2 regions of the Raoultibacter phocaeensis genome follow, and region 1 is predicted to be linked to the other one. Evidence: riboswitches for the same ligand, from Rfam matches in the RefSeq annotation. Region 1 holds a riboswitch; the other holds the start of a gene.
The links. Region 1 has a riboswitch for glycine ahead of FJE54_RS04955 (alanine/glycine:cation symporter family protein). Riboswitches for the same ligand answer to the same signal wherever they lie in the genome.
Positions count from the first base shown of each region.

Region 2: linked by a shared signal. The riboswitch ahead of gcvT (glycine cleavage system aminomethyltransferase GcvT) and the one ahead of FJE54_RS04955 (alanine/glycine:cation symporter family protein) in region 1 are both predicted to bind glycine.

Region 1 covers NZ_CABDUX010000001.1:1,251,644-1,262,387, forward strand. Annotated here, with positions in the region: gene FJE54_RS04940 (hypothetical protein) at 1-190, shown strand, start outside; gene FJE54_RS15965 (hypothetical protein) at 386-643, shown strand; gene FJE54_RS04945 (heavy metal-binding domain-containing protein) at 660-1,217, shown strand; gene FJE54_RS04950 (SHOCT domain-containing protein) at 1,230-2,426, shown strand; gene FJE54_RS04955 (alanine/glycine:cation symporter family protein) at 2,497-3,999, opposite strand; glycine riboswitch at 4,126-4,220, opposite strand; gene FJE54_RS04960 (MarR family winged helix-turn-helix transcriptional regulator) at 4,395-4,859, opposite strand; gene FJE54_RS04965 (radical SAM protein) at 5,496-6,773, shown strand; gene FJE54_RS04970 (molybdopterin-containing oxidoreductase family protein) at 7,246-10,146, shown strand; gene FJE54_RS04975 (4Fe-4S dicluster domain-containing protein) at 10,146-10,718, shown strand; gene FJE54_RS04980 (dimethyl sulfoxide reductase anchor subunit family protein) at 10,721-10,744, shown strand, end outside.
Region 2 covers NZ_CABDUX010000001.1:493,732-504,475, reverse strand. Annotated here, with positions in the region: gene gcvPA (aminomethyl-transferring glycine dehydrogenase subunit GcvPA) at 1-748, opposite strand, end outside; gene gcvH (glycine cleavage system protein GcvH) at 830-1,201, opposite strand; gene gcvT (glycine cleavage system aminomethyltransferase GcvT) at 1,298-2,464, opposite strand; glycine riboswitch at 2,617-2,697, opposite strand; gene kdpA (potassium-transporting ATPase subunit KdpA) at 3,513-5,285, shown strand; gene kdpB (potassium-transporting ATPase subunit KdpB) at 5,305-7,413, shown strand; gene kdpC (K(+)-transporting ATPase subunit C) at 7,541-8,170, shown strand; gene FJE54_RS02055 (ATP-binding protein) at 8,242-10,744, shown strand, end outside.

The sequences.
Region 1 (10,744 bases):
GCCGCTCGGCCTCGAGGTGTCGTTCGATCAGCCGGTCGTTCTTGCAGCGGGGGACGGAGGTACCCAGCTCGTGTGGCATGGCACCTTCACCGATTACGGCATGAAAAAGCTGTTGAATGCCGTGGTTGCCGCAGGCGATGCCGGGTTTACCTACGGCTCCATGATCTGGATTGTGTCTGCTGTGTCTTGAAACTGCCATCCAGAATAGCGCAAAGCGTTGCTCTTCAGTTGAGCCTAGCCGAGCTCGCAAGCGAATCCGACTGCCCCCGCTTTCTCATTGCAACACCCCGAAGCATTCACATCTTCCCTATGCTAAAGTGTCTTCATCCGGAAACGCAGACCGGCGGCATCATGCCGGCTTGCAGCAATCAGGGGAACGGCGCGCATGAAAATGTTGGTATGCGAGAAGTGCGGGAGCACCGAAATCATCGAGGTCAACGGCTACAGGATGTGCTGTTATTGCCGAACCAGATACGCGATTCAGCAGTCGGATGCACCGCCGCGCACCTCCCACATCGCGTTGCACGATGACATTGCGCGGCTGCTCCAGAAGTGCAGAGAGAACCCAGCTCAGGCGAGCCGGTACGCCAACCTCGTACTCGACATCGACCCAAGCAATGCAGAGGCGCGCTGGTATTTGTAGACGAAGGCAGGCATCCATGTATCTCGACGATTTTGCGGCAATGTACGGGTTCGACGTCAACCAAATCGAGGCGTTTATCGCCGATGCGGGCTTTGAGATAAAGCCGAGCTTTACCAGAAAGACCATCCGGGATTCCGATGTCGGGCCGATCGTGAACGGTTTTCACCGGCATCTCGAGCAGCAGGCCGAAAAGCAGAAGGCGATGGCATCGATACTGATCACGTCCGGCTTCGGGTTCGACGGCTATACGATCAAAAAGTACTCGGGCTACATCTCGGGCGACGATGCCGTGCAGGTTGATCGCGGAAAAATCGGGTTGTTCAGCCAGGGCACCGATGTGAGCAGCGCGCTGATGAGCTCGATCGTGCATATTCGCAGAAACGCGCTCGCGGAGCTCAAAGAAGCTGCATACGAGCTGGGGTGCAACGCGGTGATCGGCGTCGATTTCGATTACTTGACGCTCGAGCCCGAAACGGTGGGCACGGCCGGGCAAACGGTTTACCTTCCCTACGTATTCGGGGTTACCGCGAACGGGAACGCCGTGGTCATCGAAAAAGACTCGCCAGGGAACTAGACAGGGGGCATCATGGGCTTCTTCAAGGCTTTCAGCGGAGCGCTCGGCGGAGCGTTTGCCGATCAATGGAGGGATTTCTATACGGTGCCTGCGGGGCTATCGGGAACCGTGGGAGTATGTTCGGCCGTCAGAAGCGGTGCGGATGCCCAGCGCTCCTCGAACACCAGCGGAAGCGACTACGTCATCACCAACGGATCCCTCATCCTCGTCCCCGAGGGATTCGCGCTCATCACGATGGAGAACGGTGCGGTAACCGGGTTCGTGTCCGACCCCGGAGGGTATCAGTGGACGTCCGACAACATCAACGCACGCTCGTATTTCGCCGATTCGGGTTTTGTGGACGCGATCGTCAAGCAGTCATGGGAGCGGTTCAAATACGGCGGTCCGCCTGCTGCGGCGCAGGTGGCCCTCTTCGTGAACCTCAAAGAGATTCCCAACAACAAATTCGGCACTCAGAGCGAAATCTACTTCGACGACGCGTACCTCAACACGCAGGTCGGCGCGAGGGCTCACGGAACGTATACGTTGAGGATCGTCGATCCCATCCTGTTTTTGAAGGGCTTCGTGCCGGTTCAGTACTACGCGCCCGGTGCCTTCCCCTTCTACTTCACCGATTTCAACAACGCCGCTGCGAACCAGCTGTTCTCCGAGGTGGTCGGATCGCTCGCGGGAGCTTTCAGCGCTTACGTGAACGCAAGCGGCAAGCAGCACAGGATCACCGCCATCCAGAGTGATTCCGTCGGATTCGCCCAATCGCTCTCGCAGGCGGTCGAACAGGCCTATCACTGGCGATACGACAGGGGATTGCAGATCGTCAAGGCAACCGTCATGGCGATCGATTACGACGAGGGCACCAAGGCACTGCTCGCAAAGGTACAGCAGGCCGATGCGCTCATGGGGGCGCGAGGCAACGCCAATTTGCAGGCGTCGTTCGCCGACGGGCTGCGGGCCGCGGGCGAGAACCCGGACGGCGGGGCTTTGGGCATGGGCTTCATGGGCATGGGCATGCAAGCGGCCGGCGGTGCGGCCGGGGCGATGCAGCAGCCGAACCAAGCGCCGGGGTATTCGGCAGTGCAACCGTCGCCGACCGACGCTGCATCGGGGGAAGATCCCTACGAGCGGCTCGCCAAGCTGAAGAACCTGCTCGATCAAGGTGTGATATCGCAAGAAGAGTTCGATGCAGCGAAGGCAAAGGTGCTCGACGGGTAGCGTGCTGGCGGCGCACAAGCCGGAGCACCCATGCGTCGCATAGTCGCTCCGGCCTTCACGCTCGATGCCCCTAGCGCTCCGTGATCGGATCGATGGGTGGGATATCCCAGTTGTCACCGGGCAGGTGCGGCTCCATGTGCTCTTCGTCGCCGGCGGCTTTGAGGCGCGCGAAGTAATCCTTCGTCTCCTTCGCCACCACGCCCGAGAGGGCGATAAGGGCGATCATGTTCGGGATGGCCATGAGGCCGTTGAAGATATCGGCGATGGTCCATACGGCGGCTACGGTCATGTAGGGGCCGATGAACACGGCGGCGATGTAGAGCCAGCGATACACCTTGACCGAGTTCATGTTGCCGTTGCTGAAATACTCCAAGCAGCGCTCGCCGTAGTAATCCCAACCGAGGATCGTTGTGAAGCCGAACAGCACGAGGCACGCCATAAGCACGAACGATACCACCTCGGGCGGAACGAACGGCAACCCCGCTTGGAACGCTGCCGTCGTGACGGCCGCTCCCTCGAGGCCAGGCACCTGATAGGCTCCCGTCATCACGAGCGCAAGGCCAGTCATCGAACAGACGACGATGGTATCGAGAAACGTGCCGGTCATCGAGACGAGGCCCTGGCGCACGGGCTCCTTGGTCTGCGCAGCCGCCGCGGCGATGGGGGCCGAGCCTAAGCCCGCTTCGTTTGAGAAGATGCCGCGCGCGATGCCCTTCTGCATGGCGACGATGATCGCACCGAGCATGCCGCCTGCAACCGCTTGAAGTCCGAACGCGCTTTCGATGATCGTCATGAACGCACCGGGCAGCTTATCGAGGTTCGTGAAGATGAGCACGAGCGAAAAGCCCACGTAGACAACTACCATTGCGGGGATAACGCGCTCGGAAACCTTCGCGATGCGTTTGAGCCCGCCGATCACGACGAGCCCTACGAGCACGGCGAGCACGAGCGAGCCGATCACGGTGGCGATGGAGTAGTCCATCCCGAGAATGCTCACGGTTGCTGCCTTCTCGGGATCGAAAAAGCCGGTGATAGCCGTTGAGATCGAGTTCACCTGCGTAAACGTTCCGATGCCGAACAGACCCACGCACATGCCGAAAAACGCGAAGATCTTCGCGAGCCAGCGCCAGTTCTTGCCCATGCCACGTTCGATATAGTAAAACGGACCGCCGAGTACGTGTCCGGTCTTCTTGTCGACGCTGCGGTACTTGACGGCGAGCAGCCCCTCGGAGAATTTGGTCGCCATGCCGAACAGCGCTGCCAGCCACATCCAGAACATGGCGCCGGGGCCGCCTGCGACGATGGCAGTCGCTACGCCCACGATGTTACCCGTTCCGATGGTGGCTGAAAGTGCGGTGCACAACGCGCCGAAGCTGGAAACTTCGCCTTCCCCGCCTGTTTCGTTCTTTACCATGTAGCGCAGGGCGCGGGGGAGTTGACGGAACTGCACGCCTTTAAGACGTACGGTTAAGAGGATGCCGCCGAACAGGATGAGCACCATGAGCGGGATGCCCCATATCCAATCGTCGATGACAACGAGTGCCGAATTGATTGTGTCGAAAAAGCCTTCCACCGGTTTTCCTTCCTTCGTATGCCGAACCAGGCACCGCTTCTGCGAAACCCGCAGATGTGAGAAGGCGATTGGAAGGGAAAGCGCAGGCGTGCGATGCGCAGGAAGCGAACGCACGCGTCAAGCTTAAGCTCATGCTCTGTCCTTTTGCCTGAGAGTTTCGGCGTTTCCGCCTTGCCCCTTCGGCACCCGGGTCGAACCCGGAATTCTCCAGAGGCCCCTTCTCGCCCTGTCTCGCATGGATTCAGGACGCATCAACGGGGTGACGCTATGAAGTTGTGTAGACGCATTGTAGCAGGTACCGAACGGGTTGTGAACAGGTCATCGTTCGGGGGGGATCACAGGCGAGTGCAAGCAGAAAACAAGCGCGACTGCTGGCAGGTGCCGCTTCGGTTCGCTCAAGCCGAGCGCGAAGACGTTTTCTCCTCGATGAACGTTTCGGCGTTTTGCTTGAGGCGGTCGAGTACGCTGAGAAACGTATCGATATCCGCTTGCTCGATGCCGTCGACAAGCTGCTCAGCTGCTTCTTCGGCAACGGGCTCAACGTGCTTGAGGAGATCCCGTGCTTGGTCGGTCAGGGTGATCACGTGCGCGCGCCGATCGTTCGCATCGCGGGTGCGCACGATGAAGCCCTTGCGCTCGAGCGTATCGAGGTACCGGGTAATGGTTGCCTGTTCCTTACGCGTTCGCTCGGCAAGCGCTCGTTGCGAGAGGGCGCCAGCGCGGTCGAGCTGGTTGAGGAGGTTCCACTGTCCAGGCGTGAGATCGTACTGCTTCAGGGCCACTTCGAGCGTACGATGCGTCAGACGCTGAGCATCGTAAACCTTGTACCCGATAAACTGATTGTGCTTGCCAACCATCATGACCTTTTTTCACGCGAGCCGCTTGACGGCAACGAGGTTATCCGCTCGGCAAGGGTTTCTGAGGCAAAACGATTGTCGGGGAATACGTACCCCATCAAGTAACCATAATCGAACTTGCGCCGTCAAGCGGTGACCGCCTATATCGGCCAAAAATCCATGCGGGCGGCACCCGCAAGGTGAAGCTGCGCAGGCGGCTTTCCATTGGGATCGGATGCCCGAAAGCTCGCTGGTGCGCGATCGTGCGAAAGCGGTTTTCCATTGGGCGGATGCCCGAGAACTCACAGATGCACGATCGTGCAAACTCGGTGCGCGCAGGGTTGTGAACGGCATGAGAAAGATTCGGTCTCATGCGGCTTAGTGGCGGCATTGCCGCAACGATTTGAGCGTACGTGGTTTACCATATACGGGATACGTGCGGCTGTATGCGCGGTGCGAAGGTGCGCTCGGGCAGATGACTGTTACATGCTAACGAGGCGATGTGGACGCAGTCGGACGTGATGGCTGAGTTTGAGTCTGGGGTACCAGATTCAAAGCACAGCCGAACCGCGCCGCTGCTGTTCAGGCGAGAGCGCAACTGCTAGGGCGTCTCAGGCGAAGCTGTCGTGGTCAGCGAGGCGCAAACCGTTGGGGGCTCATATGGATTTGAAGACATACCAGGCTGCGTTTACCGAAGTCGCTGCCGAATACGAACGTACCGTGTCGTCGTTCGGCCTCGCCTTCGAGCGAGAAGAATCGCAGCCGCGCGGCAAACGGTTCGAAGACCCTACCTGGGCGTGCGAAAACTGCGGCAAAAGCCTTATCGGTGGCAACGGTTGGATTTCTCCCGGATGCATCGCGTGCCGGACGGGCGAGAAGACGGTGACGTTCTTCATCTCTCTTGCGTGCCCTAAGAATTGCTATTTCTGTTTCAATCCGAATCAGGAGGATTACGAGCGGTACTGCCGCACGGATCGGGATGCGCTCGGCGAGCTCGAAGGAGCTCATGCTGCGGGAGCGCGCTTCGATTGCATTGCCCTGACCGGGGGAGAGCCGATGCTGCATTTCGAGAAGACCCAGGCGTTCTTTGCCCGGGCGCACGAACTGTTTCCCGATGCCCATTTGAGGCTTTACACGAGCGGATACGACCTCGATGCCGCTGCGATGGATGCTTTGAAAGGAAGCGGGCTGCGCGAAATACGATTCAGCGTGAAACTCGAAGATAACGAGCATGAGCGACGCATGGTCGAGGAGCGCATCCGCATCGCGGTCGATCATATCGAAGACGTTATGGTGGAAATGCCGGTTATCCCCGGCGCCCTCGACGAGATGAAAGATCTGCTCGTAAAGCTTGCTCGTTGGGGCGCGAAAGGCATCAATCTTTTAGAGTTCTGCTTTCCGCTCAACAACGCCGATGCGTTCGCCGCGCGCGGGTTCGATCTGCGCAGGCAACCGTTCGATGTGCTGTACAACTACTGGTATGCGGGCGGCATTCCCGTGGCGGGCAGCGAAGCGGAGGCGCTCGAGCTGCTGCGTTTCGCTCGCGAGCGCGACCTCGATCTCGGCGTGCACTACTGCTCGTCGGACAATAAGAACACGGGCCAGCTTTTCCAGCAAAACCGGATGCTCGGACGTTTGCAGCATGCGACAGGCCGCTACCTCGAATATCGGTTCGACGAAGAGGACTACCTCATCAAATGCGCGAAGGCGTTCGGTCCTTCGGTGGGGGCCGTGCAGCGCGCGCTCGGCGATCTCCTAGCCGACGATGAGATGCGCACATCACTTGAAGGCGGCGTATTGAGCTTTCCCGATGGGTGCGTGGACGAAATTGTGCGCTGCGTGCCAAATGCCGAGCTTGGCATCAGCCTCAATGTGCTCGAAGCATCTCCCGAGGACGTGAGCATGCGCGAAGTGGGCATCGAGGCCGTAAGGCGCTAGCCTTTCGTTGCGGGCATCGTCACCGTCAACGTGTTCGGCAACGCCCATTAACGGTCCCAGGTGGGACGAGTGAGGACAGCAAAGAAGCAGTTCGAAAACTCGTCGTTGGGTGCGGGACAACAATCGTGCCATATGGCTTGATTTCTGTCCCGCTGCTCCCACCGCATTTCGGCAAACGAACGTCGCTTTCGTGTAACTCCTGTTCAGAGGCGTATACCCCTATTGTGAGGATATTGTTCACCGTTGAGATCAATGCCATATGGCACGATTGTTGTCCCGCGCAGGCCCGCCGACTCGCCTCCGCCCCTCCCTCCTCGTGGCACTTGGGCTCACTAATTATCCCTAAAGTAGAATAAAAATACATATTGCACTAATAGTTTCACTAAATATAATTAGCATGACAAGTATAAGTCCACTAAGCATGAGGGAAGTGGACGTGCTTGCGCAAGGCAGGAGCAATAAAGGAGGAGAGATGTCATTGAAGATGAGTCGCCGCGGCTTCTTGAAAGCCTCGGCGGTGGCTTCCGCTTCGACGTTGTTGCTGGGCTCAATGTCCCAAGCAGCGTTCGCTGAAGATGAAGCCGCCACCACCTCTGCCGACGACGTCCAGAAGATTCCGAGTGCGTGCCGCCAGTGCTACGGCCGCTGCGCGCTGTTCGGACATGTGAAGGACGGGCGCTTGGTCAAGATCGAGGGCAACCCCGATCTGTTTTCGGAAGGGACGCTGTGCTCGCGCGCGTTCGCCATTCCCCAGGAGATCTACAACCCGCTGCGCGTGCGCTACCCGCAGAAGCGCGTCGGCGAAAAGGGCTCAGGGCAGTGGAAGCGCATCACGTGGGAAGAGGCGTACGAGGAAGCGGCCGAGCGTTTCACGAAGATCGGCGAGGAGCACGGTTGGCACACGATCGCCCACCAATACGGTACCGGCCGCGACATGCTGCAGTTCCAGGCCATCAACAAGCTGTGGCTCGAACTCGGCTCTACGGCTACATTCGGCGTGGGCAACCTGTGCTGGGTCGGGTCGTACTTCACGAGCCAGCGTTTGTACGGCGATGAGACACAGTACACGGGATGGGACGGCAACAATACCGATTGCATCCTCATCTGGTGCCGCCAGGAGCGCAGCCGCGGCTACTACGACTGGCTCACCGTCAAGCGCGCGCAGGAGCGCGGTGCGAAAGTGATCTGCGTCGATCCGCGGTTCACGTGCACGGCGTCCAAGGCCGACCTGTGGCTGCCTATCCGGCCGGGTTCCGATATGGCGCTCGTGCTCGCCTTCGTCAACGAGATCATCCATTCAGATAAGTGCGCCGAAGATTTCGCGCGCTACTACACCAACGCCCCGTTCTTCATCGACGAAGACGGCACAGGCTACCAGCTGCGCCAATCGATGATCGAGGAAGGCGGCTCCGACGAGCTGTATCCCGCATGGGACGAGGCACACGACCAGCTGATCTTCTGGTCGGGCGACTGGCAGAACAAGCAGGAGCTTGGCGGGCCGAAGGCGTTCCAGTGGCTCGATGCTCAAGGCAATATCGTGGCCGATGCGAAGCCGGCGCTTACGGGCAGCCGCGAAATCAACGGTAAAACGTATCGCACCTCGTGGGACATCCTCGTTGAGCACGTGACGCCGTGGACGATCGAGCGCGCGGCCGAATTCTGCGAGCTTGACGAAGATCGCATCCGCGAAGCCATCCAGATATACATCGACGCGAGCCCTGCTGCATGCTTCTGCCGCGGGCAGAAAGTCGAGTTCTCCATCAACACATCGGGCATCTCGCAGGCGTTCACCATCATGATGGCGCTCGCAGGCAACTTCGACACGAAAGGCGGCCAGAATATCGGCCGCGAGCCTGCTACCGGCTACGACTCGTTCATGTTCGACGTCGTACCCAACCAGCAGGGCCGCATGGGCAAACGTCGTCTGGAAACCGCGAAGAACATCAAGAAGCTCTCGGTTTGCCAGAACACAGGCTACCAGCAGATCCTCGTGGCGGACGACGCAACGGGAGAACTGAAGGAAACCACGCAGAACTCCGGCGGCCAGGTCATCTATGGCCAGCAGGGCGGCTTCGGTGCGGCAACCACGAAAGCCATGGCCAAAGGCGACCCGTTCCAGATCTACGGCTATTGGCAGCAAACGAGCGAACCGATCCTCTCCATCGAGGGCGGCCACGAGATCGTCGAAGGGTTCAAGAACCTCGATTTCTTCGTGAACGTCGACATCTACATGACGCCGTCGGGCGAGCTCGCCGATATCATCTTGCCGGCAGCCCATCCCAACGAGGTGGATCGTGTCGAGTGGGCTCACTCGGGTCACGGCTATCCGACGAGCCATACCTACCTCATCCGCCAGCCCTTCCATGCGCCGCTCGGCGAGGCGAAGGACGATATGGACATCTGCTTCGAGTTTGCGAAGTACATGGACGTTGACATGTTCTGGAAGGACAAGTACGAGTTTTTCGATTACATGGTGAAGGGCCCCGAAACCCTGCCGCCGCAGCTTTCGTGCGCAAGCTTCGAAGAGTTCCGCGAGCGCATCAGCGTGACCGGCGTGCAGATGAGCGACGTCAAGGGCGCTCCGAAGTACGAGACGGGCTTCATGCGCAAGACGAGCGATTTCCGACCTGGCTTCAACACGATGTTCCGCGGCAACAAGATGGGCTCGGTCTATCGGTTCCCCGGCACGACGCTGCCCGACGGCACGCAGATTCCTGCGCATCCGCAGTCGGATAACGGCAAGATGGAAATGTGGTCGGAGGATCTGCTGCTCTACGGCAACGGTCCGCTTCCGATGTACATCGAGCCGCCGATCACGCCGCTTGCGCGTCCCGACATGCTCGATGAGTACCCCTACACGCTCATTACGGGCGGCCGTTCCCACGCGTTCTTCCACACCGAGTATCGCAACAGCCCGTGGATGCGCGAGGTGCACCTGTTCCCGACGGTAGATATCAACCCCGCCACCGCCGCCGAGCACGGCATCGAGCAGGACGACTGGGTGTGGATCGAGACCTACGTCGACCGCATCCGTCAGCGTGCGAACCTCACCGAAGCCATCAAGCCGGGAATGATCCACGTCGAGCACGACTGGTGGTTCCCCGAGCGCGAGGCGACCGACGATCTGCACGGCGCGTTCGATTCGAACTGCAACGTGCTGTTCGAGAACAACGGCCCCTACGATCCGGCGGTCGGCACCGACAACTACGGCGGCCTGTGCAAGATATACAAGGCCGAAGAGGGTGCACCCCAGAACATCTGCATGAACGAAGAGGACCTCAAGATATTCCTGCCGCTTTCTGCTGAAACGATCGCCTCCGACGATCAGGCCGACGGCGTGGCTCAGGTAACGGTCAAGGGAGGTGCGCAGTAATGACCCGCAATATCATCTCAGTCGATCTCGACAGCTGCATCGGGTGCCATTCGTGCGCCGTCGTGTGCAAGCAGGAAAACGGCGTAGGGCTCGGCACCTACTACAACAAGGTGCTCACAGTGGGTCCCTCGGGCACGTTCCCTGATCTGGAAATGTACTATCTGCCTGTGGCCTGTCAGCACTGCGACAACCCCGAGTGCGTGAGCGTGTGCCCGACGGGCGCGAGCTACAAGCGCGAAGACGGCGTGGTGCTCGTCGATCACAGCAAGTGCATCGGATGCCAGTACTGCGTCATGGCCTGTCCTTACGGCGTCCGTGCCTACGACGAGGGCCGCGATAAGGGCGTCATCGAGAAGTGCACGATGTGCGCGCACCTCATCGACAAAGGCGAGCAGCCCGCGTGCGTGAAGCACTGCCCCGGTCAGGCACGCCTGTTCGGCGATCTGGACGATCCCGAATCGCCGCCTTCGAAAATGCGCGCTACCAAGAAAGTTCACAAGCTCACCGATGTCGGCAACCATCCGGGTGTCGATTACGGTCTCGACAAGTTCACCTGGAAGGGCGGTGAGTAAGCATGGAAGTACAATGGCCTCTGCTG
Region 2 (10,744 bases), 760 kb from region 1:
GTTCACCGGGACTTGCGAGGATGCCGTGCGATACGGGATCGGCCGAAACGATGGCTTTCGCACCTGATCCGTGCACGCGTTCGATGAGCGCGCCCGTATCTTCGAGGATTCCGAAGTAGTTGGGCTGCTGGACGATTGCGCACGCGGTCGCATCGTCGAGTGCATCTGCGAACGCCTGCACATCGGTTGCTCCGTGCCGTGCGGCAACGATGCGCACCTCGACGTTGCGGCTTGCGCAGTACGTCTGTACCGTTTCGATCGTCTGGGGGTTTACCGTTTCAGATACTACGACTGCCGAACGCTTGCGGTCCTGACACATGAACACCGCCTCGGCGGCAGCGGTCGCCCCGTCGTAGAGCGAGGCGTTCGAGGCGTCCATGCCGAAGAGCTCGCACACCATCGATTGGTATTCGAAGATCGACTGCAGCACCCCTTGGCTGATCTCGGCCTGGTAAGGCGTATAGGCGGTTACGAATTCTTCCTTCGTCGTTACTGTTTTCACCAGTGCGGGAATGAAGCGACGGTATGCCCCTGCACCGCGAAATATCGAACGAAACACGGTGTTTCGGGAGGCCAGGGCAGCGATGCGCTCACGCACTTCGAATTCGGTGAGGCCATCCGGCAAGGCGAGCTCGACTACACGGGCCTCTTGCGGCACGCCAGCGTAGAGATCGTCGATCGACGCGTAGCCGAGGTCGCCGAGCATCTCCTCGCGTTCGGTCGGGGTCGATGGTAGGTAGGTTCCCATGCGATGCACCTTTCTGCTTGATCGGTTGGGCTGGCGTCGTGCAGGGAAGCATGAGCATCTCTGTGCTCGCCGCCGCGCGCCTTACTGCGAGCACAGCTCCTCGTAGGCGGGGGCGTCCATCGTGGCGACGGCGATAGAAGCCGGCTCGACGCGGATGAGCCATGCATCAAAGGGTGCTTCGTTGATGAGGGCAGGATTGTCGAGGAGCTCTTCGTTGATTTCGACGACTGTGCCGTCAACGGGGCTGATGACCTCCGAAACGGCCTTAACCGATTCGACGTCGGCAAACGATTCGCCACCCGTCACTTCGTCGCCGACTTCCGGCAGGTTGACGAACACGAGATCGCCGAGCTCTTTCTGGGCGTAATCGGTCAAACCGATCGTTGCGTTCTCGCCGTCGACGGCGACCCATTCGTGCGTATCGGTGTACATGCGGTCTGAGGGATGGTTCATGGTGTTCCTTTCGTCGTGTTGCCGGATTTCCGGCTCCGGTTTCCAAGCGGTCGCGCGCGCACTTCTTCGGCGGGCGTACGCTTTCGCGTGCGATAACTATCGGGATCTCTGGTAAAACGGCAGGGGTACCACGGCGGCTGCGACCCTGCGGCCGCGCACCTCGACTTCGACCTCGTCGCCGACGGCAACCGAGCCGGTATCGACAAGCGCCATTGCACACGCCTTTTTAAGGAAGGGGCAGAACGTGCCCGAAGTGGTGGTGCCGATGCAAACGTCGTCGAGCAGCACGGGTTCGTGCTCGCGGATAATGCCGCGACCGGTTACTTCGAGCCCTATGCGCATCCGAGCCGGATCGCCTTTTGCAACGAGAGCGGCTTTGCCGATGAACTGCGGTTTATCCAATTTCACGGCAAATGCGAGGCCGGCTTCGAGAGGATCGACCGTCTCGTCCATTTCGTGGCCGTACAGGGGCATACCCGCTTCGAGACGTAGCGTGTCGCGTGCGCCGAGTCCGCACGGTATAAGTCCGTCACCTGCGCCTGCTTCTAAAAGGGCACTCCAAATCGTGGGCGCATCGGTCGGCGCACAGTACAGCTCGAAACCGTCTTCGCCGGTGTAACCGGTACGCGAGACGAGGCAGTCGCATCCGGCAACGGAGACGTGCTCGCTGAACGTGTAGTATCGGGCAGGTAAACCGTCTTCGTCGGCCACCCGTGAGAGGATGCTTTGAGCAAGCGACCCTTGTACGGCAATTTGGGCGATGTCGTCCGAGAGGTCGCGCATTTCGGTTTCGCCAAGCAGGTTGTCGGACATCCATGCGACGTCTTTGTCCTTGTTGGCGGCGTTCACTACGGCGAGGAAGCGCTCTTCGCCGAGCTTGTATACGATAAGGTCGTCCACCATGCCGCCGTCTTCGTAGCACAGCGCCGTGTAACGGCAGCGTCCGATTGCCATATTGCTGAAATCATTTGTCATGAGGTGATTGAGCGTAGCGAGGGCGCCCGGACCCCCGAACAGCACCTCGCCCATGTGCGACACGTCGAAGAGCCCGCATGCGTTGCGTACGGCGAGGTGCTCTTTCATGAGCCCGGTAGGATATTCGATGGGAAGCAGGTAGCCGGCGAAGGGTACGATCTTGCCTTCGGCAGCCAAGTGGGAATCGTAGAGCGGCGTTCTGTGGTCTTTTCCTTGCTGCGCGCCTGTGCTATCGGTCGAAGGTCGAGCGTCGTGCGAGGGTGCCGGTTTTTCTGCATGCTGGTCCATAAGCCGTCCTCCAGATCGTCTGCCGGATGCAAAAAGGCGCGCTCGGGGATTCGCCCCGTGCGCGCCTCTGTCCGCTTACCTGAAAGATGAACCCTGCGGGTGAGCCGCAGAGCTTGCTTCTTCGGTGCCGATCGAACGGCTTTCCAGAGGTTTGTCGGATTCCAGTCCTTTTGCCTGAGAGTTTCTGCCCCTTCGGCTCCCACATGGTGGCGGGTATCTCCCGGAATCGTCATCCAAACGCTTCGTGCGCGAACAGGTTAGCATGGCCTCGTACTGCGGGGTAACCCGCCGTCTCGCGAACGGCGGGTTACACGGATGATCGGGCGTGTCGCGGTTACGCATGGGCGGTTGTTCGAGTAGGGGGTGTTTTATCGAGGGCCCCAAAAAGCAACGGCATTGCGGTAGCAGGTGGGCTCCGATGGCGGCCGCTGCGAGCACGCACCGCGTGGCTTTTGTGTTCCGGGTTTCCGAGATTACGGCACAAAATTGGAGGTTTGACAATTATAGAATACCTTCTCTTTTAGTTTGGACGCATTGAAATTTTGCGACCAGGCATTTCTCTGGCTTTGTAAACAAAATTTATTATGTATTTCATTACATAATTGTCAAACCTCCAATTTTGTGCCGGATTCAAAGAATTCGGGAACATACATGGCCATGAAAGGGATGCCTTTTGGAGCCATTGCCAGTTGAGCTTCATGGCCAGGATTCCATCGGGTGCTGGCGAGACTCCCAGCTCCTCGCTTCGGCGCGTCACTCGCCGGGCCACCACCCGCAACTCGCTCGCACCGCCACCCACCTGGCGGGCGCGTGTACCGTCTTAACGCCATCTTAATACGATGCCTGCGACCTTAACGTCGTGCTAATGCGCGTCGGACTACCCTAGGTTTCAGCCCGGGCACCCGTGTGCACACTGCCCGGGCGCAAGATTGAAACTTCGGAAAGGTTGGAACGAGATGGAAACGGTTGCCGGCATCATCGGCGTGCTCAGCATCATCGCGATGCTCTATCTGTTTTACGTGCTCTTGCAAGGCGGTGATGAGAGGTGATGGAAAACCTGCTGGAATACGGGATCTACCTCGCGCTTCTCGTTGCGCTCGCCATTCCTCTGAGCGGTTATATCAATCGCGTGATGGCTGGCGAGAAAACGGTGCTCGGCCGCGTGCTCAGCCCGGTTGAAGGTGTTCTCTACCGCATCATCGGCGTCGACAAAAAAGAAAACATGAACTGGAAGCGCTACCTGATCGCCGCGCTTCTGTTCTCGGCGATCTCGCTTATCGTGCTGATGGCTCTTCTCATGTGCCAGGGATTTTTGCCGTTCAATCCCGAAGGATTGCCCGGGCTTTCGTGGGATCTCGCCTTCAACACGGCGGTCAGCTTCGTCACGAACACGAATTGGCAGGCATACAGCGGTGAAAGCGCCTTGAGCTACTTCTCGCAGGCGATCGGCCTTACCGTGCAGAACTTCGTCACGCCCGCCGTTGGCATGGCGGTGCTGTTCGCGCTGTTCCGCGGCATGGTTGCCGAGAACAGCCCCGGTCTCGGATCGTTCTGGGTCGATGTCACGCGCGGCGTGCTGTACCTGTTCATCCCGCTGTGTTTGGTCATGTCGGTCGTCGGCATTGCCCAGGGTATGCCAGAAAACCTCTCCGACTACCAGGAAGTCGATCTCGTGGAACCGGTCGGCATCGATGCTGAGGGCAATGCGGTAGCGGCTGACGATCCGGCTGCCGTCGACATCGTCGACAAGCAGATCGTACCCATGGGCCCGCAGGCGAGCCAGGTCATGATCAAGCAGCTCGGTACGAACGGCGGCGGCTACAACGGCGTCAACTCAGCGAGTCCGCTTGAAAACCCGACTCCGCTCACGAATCTCATCCAGTGCATCGCGCTTCTGCTCGTGCCGATCGCGCTTCTCTTCAGCTTCGGGAGGTTCGTCAACGATCGCAAGCAGGGCAGGGCAGTGTTCGCGGCAGTGTTCATCCTGCTCGTCGGCTCGCTTGTGGCGATCGGCGTGTTCGAGCAGATGGGTACGCCTCAGCTTGCTCAAGACGGTGCGGTCTACATGGGCACGGGCGGCCAATCGGGCGGCAACATGGAGGGCAAGGAGACGCGCTTCGGCGTAACGGATTCGTCCTTGTGGGCGGCGTTCACCACCGCCGCATCGAACGGCTCGGTTAACTCCATGCACGACAGCTATACGCCCCTCGGCGGTATGGTGCCCATGATCCTCATGCAGCTCGGCGAAGTGGTCGGCGGCGGTGTGGGGTGCGGTTTGTATTCCCTCATCGGGTTCGTGCTGCTCACCGTGTTCATTGCGGGCCTCATGGTCGGACGCACGCCTGAATACCTCGGCAAGAAGCTCGGGCCGAAGGAGATGCGCATGGCGGTAATCCTCTGCATCACCACTCCGTTTGTGATCCTCGTGGGATCGGCGGCCATGAGCCTCGATCCGGCAACGGTGGAAAGCCTCAACAATCCGGGTGCCCATGGGTTCTCCGAAGTGCTGTACGCGGCCACCTCTGCGGGCGGCAACAACGGTTCGGCATTCGCGGGCTTCAATGCGAACACGCCGTTCATCAACGTGGTGCTCGGCATCGAGATGCTTGTGAACCGCTTCGTTCCGATCGTTGCGACATGCGTGCTGGCTGGCGGCCTTGCCGTGCGCAAGCAAGTGGCAACAACCGCAGGCACGCTCTCCACGAGCAATGCGATGTTCGTGTTCCTCGTCATACTCATCGTGCTCCTCGTAGGCGCTCTGACGATGTTCCCGGCTCTGGCCCTCGGCCCGATTGCCGAACAGCTTCAGATGGTCTTGTAGAAGGAAGGTGCAAACAACCATGGCAACTGCCACAATGAACAAGTACGACACGAAAGCGCAGGCGAAGCGGGCGGTTCGCGACGCATTCGTGAAGCTCAACCCCAAAGACCAGATCAAAAACCCGGTCATGTTCATGGTGTTCGTTTCGGCTGTGCTCACGACGATCCTGTTCGTGCTCTCGCTCATCGGCATCGCCGATTCTCAGCCGGGCTTCATCCTCGCGATTGCGGTTATCCTCTGGCTCACGGTTTTGTTCGCGAATTTCGCGGAAGCCATCGCGGAAGGCCGGGGCAAGGCGCAGGCCGATTCGCTGCGTGCCGCCAAGCGGGACGTGCAGGCTCACAAGATCACGCAGGGCATGCTCGCCGCAGGGCAGCATGAAGAAGACCCATCGCATGTATACCTTGCGCGCGCAGAAGAGGTCAGCTCGGCAACGCTTAAGAAGAAGGACTACGTGTTCGTGTGCGCTGGCGAGCAGATTCCGGCTGACGGCGAGGTCGTCCAGGGCGCGGCATCGGTCGACGAGAGCGCCATCACGGGCGAATCCGCCCCAGTCATCAGGGAATCGGGCGGTGACCGCTCGTCGGTCACGGGCGGCACGACCGTGCTTTCCGATTGGCTTGTCATCTGCGTCACGCAGGAAAGCGGCAAAAGCTTTCTCGACCAGATGATTGCGATGGTCGAATCGGCCTCCCGCAAAAAGACTCCGAACGAGATTGCGCTCGAAATCTTGCTCGTTGCGCTCACCATCATCTTTCTACTCGTCGCCGTCTCGCTGTTCACGTTCAGCGGGTTCGCGGCGGGACAGGAAGGTATCGCGAACCCCACGACGATCACTTCGCTCGTCGCGCTGTTCGTCTGCCTTGCCCCCACGACCATCGGCGCTCTGCTCTCTGCTATCGGCATCGCCGGCATGAGCCGCCTCAACAAGGCGAACGTGCTCGCGATGAGCGGCCGCGCGGTCGAAGCGGCGGGCGATGTAGATGTGCTTTTGCTCGATAAGACCGGCACGATCACGCTCGGCAACCGCCAAGCGAGCGCGTTCATCCCCGTAGACGGGGCCACCGAGGAAGATCTCGCCGACGCGGCGCAGCTCGCGAGTCTCACCGACGAGACGCCTGAGGGCCGAAGCATCGTCGTGCTTGCCAAGGACCTCTTCAACATCCGCGAGCGCGAACTCGGCGGTGCAGGCATGGTGTCGATTCCTTTTTCGGCGGCCACGCGCATGAGCGGCGTCGACTTCGAAGGCCATGAGATCCGCAAGGGTGCCGCTGACGCGATCAAAGACTACGTCGAGAAGGCGGGAGGTTCGTATTCCGATGAATGCAGAGAACAGGTCGAAGCGATCTCTCGGGCCGGTGGTACTCCGCTGCTTGTTGCTCGTGATCATCGTATTATGGGCGTCATCTATCTGAAGGACATCATCAAGCAGGGCATCAAGGAGAATTTCGCGAGCTTGCGGAAGATGGGCATCAAGACCATCATGATCACCGGCGACAATCCGATGACTGCGGCAGCCATTGCTGCCGAGGCAGGGGTTGACGATTTCTTGGCCGAGGCGACGCCCGAATCGAAGCTCGAGATCATCCGCACGTATCAGGCAGAAGGCCATATGGTTGCGATGACGGGCGACGGCACGAACGACGCTCCGGCGCTTGCCCAGGCCGATGTGGCCGTTGCGATGAACAGCGGCACGCAGGCGGCCAAAGAGGCGGGCAACATGGTCGACCTCGATTCGAGCCCCACGAAGCTCATCGACATCGTCATGATCGGCAAGCAGCTTTTGATGACGCGCGGCTCGCTCACGACGTTTTCGATTGCGAACGACGTGGCTAAGTACTTCGCCATTATCCCCGCATTGTTCGCGCCGCTCTATCCTGCGCTCGATGCGCTCAACATCATGCGGCTCACGAGCCCCGAGACGGCGATCCTCTCGGCCATCATCTATAACGCGCTCATCATCGTCGCGCTTATACCGCTTGCGCTCAAGGGCGTGAAGTACCGCGAAGCGTCGTCGCAGAGCCTGCTTGCGCGCAACCTGCTTGTGTACGGGCTCGGCGGCATCGTCTTGCCGTTTGTAGCCATCAAGGCGATCGACATGCTGCTTACGGTCTTCGGCATGGCGTAAGGCCGTGGCAACGTGCGGCGTGCGAGCGGGCGCGCCGCACGAGACAAAGGGCGCAAAGCCGAAAGCGCGCCCGCGCAGGAACGAACCGCACCGGTACCGAGTGCGATCACGTGAAAGGAAAGCGATCATGAACAACAAGAGTATCGGCAAAACGCTCGGAAGGGCCGCAGGGTTCTTCGTGATCATGAGCCTGATCACTGGCGTTATCTATACCGGCGTATGCTTGGGAGTCGGGCAGCTGTTCTTCCCCTTCCAAGCCAACGGGAGCATCATCGACGTCGATGCAGACGGCGACGGCACCGCCGACGCGCGCTACGCTACGCTGCTCGGCCAGCAGTTCGAAGACCAGGACCATCTGTGGGGCCGCCCGACGAACTATAACCTCTCGACGTTTACCGACGATGAGGGCAACCCGATTGCCTGGGCGGGTCCGTCGAACAAAACGCCTGCGGACGAGGAGTTCGAAGAGCTTGTGGCAAAGCGGGTGGAAGCGATCCGCGCGGCTCATCCCGAGAAAGGCGACAAGCCCATCCCGAGCGATCTGGTGACGGTATCGGGCAGCGGCCTCGATCCCGAGATATCGCCCGCCGCGGCCGAGTACCAGGTGGAACGGCTGGCGAAGAACACGGGCAAGAGCGCTTCAGAAATCCGCAGTATCATCGAAGCATGTACCGAACAGCCGCAACTCGGGATTCTCGGCGAGCCGCGGGTGAATGTGCTGAAGGTAAACCTGATGCTCGACGGGGTGCTATCATAGGAAAAACGCGCACGAGCGCTCTGCTTCGGCAGGGTGCCTGTGGGTAAAGAAGCGAAGCGAGGACATGGTTCATGGTTGACGAAGGCACCTTCGAGATCAGGCGAGATCCCGATGAGATACTGCGCCAGATCAAAGAGGCGGAAACGCTCGACGAGCCGGGACGCGGTACGCTCAAGATATTCTTCGGCTACGCGGCAGGCGTCGGTAAAACCTACGCCATGCTCGAAGAGGCCCATATCGCCAAAGAGAAGGGCTTCGACGTCGTCGTGGGCTATGTCGAGCCGCATACGCGTGCCGAAACGACGGCGCTGCTCGAGGGGCTCGAGCAGTTGGAATGCCATACGGTCGAGCACCGCGGCATCGCGCTGCGCGAATTCGACCTCGACGGCGCCCTTGCGCGCAAGCCGCAGATCCTCATTGTAGACGAGCTCGCCCACACCAACGCCCCCGGGAGCCGTCATCGCAAGCGCTACCAGGATATTGAAGAGCTGCTGCGCGCGGGCATCACGGTGTTCACCACCGTGAACGTGCAGCACCTTGAAGGTTTGAACGACAAGATTTCGGCCATCACGCAGGTGCGGGTGGCCGAGCGCATCCCCGATTCCATCTTCGACCGCGCCGATTCGGTGGAACTCATCGACATCGAACCCGACGATCTGATCGAGCGCCTGAATGCGGGCAAGGTGTACGTACCCGATCGCAGCTGGGTGGCGCTTTCGAACTTCTTCACGAAGAAGAACCTTGCCGCGCTGCGCGAAATCGCCCTGCGCCGTATGGCCGATCGCATGACGCGCGCGCCCGTCGTTGACGGAGCTGCATGCCGCGTCGAGGCGGGCGAGGATGTGCTCGTATACGTGACGCCCGATGCCGGCAACGTGAAGGTCATCCGAGCTGCTGCCAATATGGCCGAATCGTTCCACGGCGTGCTCACCGCACTGGTCATCGAGTCCTCGGAATCGAAGAAGCTCGATGCCGAGGAGCGAGGCCGTTTGCGCGCCAACATCGATCTCGCCGAAGAGCTCGGGGCGCACGTGGTCACGATGCACGGCGACGATGTGGCCATGCTCATCGCGCAGTACTCCGTAACGGCGGGCATAACCCAGCTCGTGCTGGGCAGCACGCAGAAGGGCAGAGGGTTCTTCAGTTCCAGGGAAAGCCTGGTGAATCGGCTTACGCACCTATCGTACGGAGCGGTCATCAACGTCGTGCCGGTGAAAGATCTTCCGAAGCAGATGAGTCGCTTCAGACCGGCGACCGGGTTCAAGTTCACGTCGGGCGATGTGGCGAAGGCCGTACTGGCCGTTGCGCTCGCGACCGTGATCGGCCTTGCAGTGCATGGGCTCGGACTCGCCTCATCGGTCATCCTCATGGGCTATATGCTCGTGGTGCTTCTGTTCGCCACCCGCGCTGACGGGTTCTTCTACTCGGTGTTCGCGGCACTTGGCAGCGTGCTCGCGTACAACTTCTTCTTCACCGTGCCGCGCTTCACGCTCGATGCATACGGCATCAACTACCCGTTCATCTTCGCGTTTTTATTGATATCCACGCTTGTCGCCTCGTCGTTGACCGTGCGCATGAAACGGCAGACCGAAGCGACTGCGCGACGCGCCTATCGTACCGAAGTGCTGCTCGAAAGCAGCCGCGAGCTGCAGGCGACCACCACAATCGAGAGTTGTTTTGCCACGGCGGCCAAGCAGATCATGAAGATACTCGATCGGCCTATAGTCATGTACCGCGCGGATTCCGAGGGAAGGCTTTCGGAGCCGAACGTGTACGACTTGGCTGGCAGCGGAGGTGGCGATGCGAGTGCCGTCGAGCTTGTCTCCCCCAACGAGGTTGCGGTTGCCACCTGGGTCGCCTCGAACAACGAACGGGCGGGTGCCACTACGGGCACGCTCGCCGAAGCGCGCTGTTTGTATCTTCCGATCCGCTCGAAGGGGGCGGTGTTCGGCGTCGCAGGTCTTGTGATGGAAGAGGACAGCGAGGATTTCGGATCATTTGAAAAGAACCTGCTCATCGCCCTTCTCGACGAGTGCGGGCAAGCGTGCGACCAAATCGTTTCTGCGCGCGAGCGGCACGAGATGCGCGTAAAAGCGGAGAAGGAAGAATTGCGATCGAACCTGCTTCGAATGATATCGCACGATCTGAGAACGCCGCTCACGAGCATCTCGGGCGATGCCGACATGTTGCTATCCGAAGGCGATAGGCTAAGCGAAGAACAGAAGCGGCGGATGTATTCGGACATGTACGAGGATTCGAGCTGGCTCATCTCGCTGGTAGAGAACCTGCTGTCGGTGACGCGCATCGACGACGGCAGCGTCGAACTCGATATGCAGCCCGAGATGATCGGGGACATCGTGCGGGAAGCCGTTTCGCACACGAACCGCAGGGGGGCCGAGCACGCGATCCGCATCGACGTTCCCGACGAACTTTTGATGGTGAAAGCCGACGCGCGGCTGATCATGCAGGTGATCATCAACCTGGTGAACAACGCCATATCCTATACGCCGCCCGGCTCGCATATCGAAGTATCCGCCCGCCGCACCCGTGGCGAGAATGGTGTGCCGGCGGTGC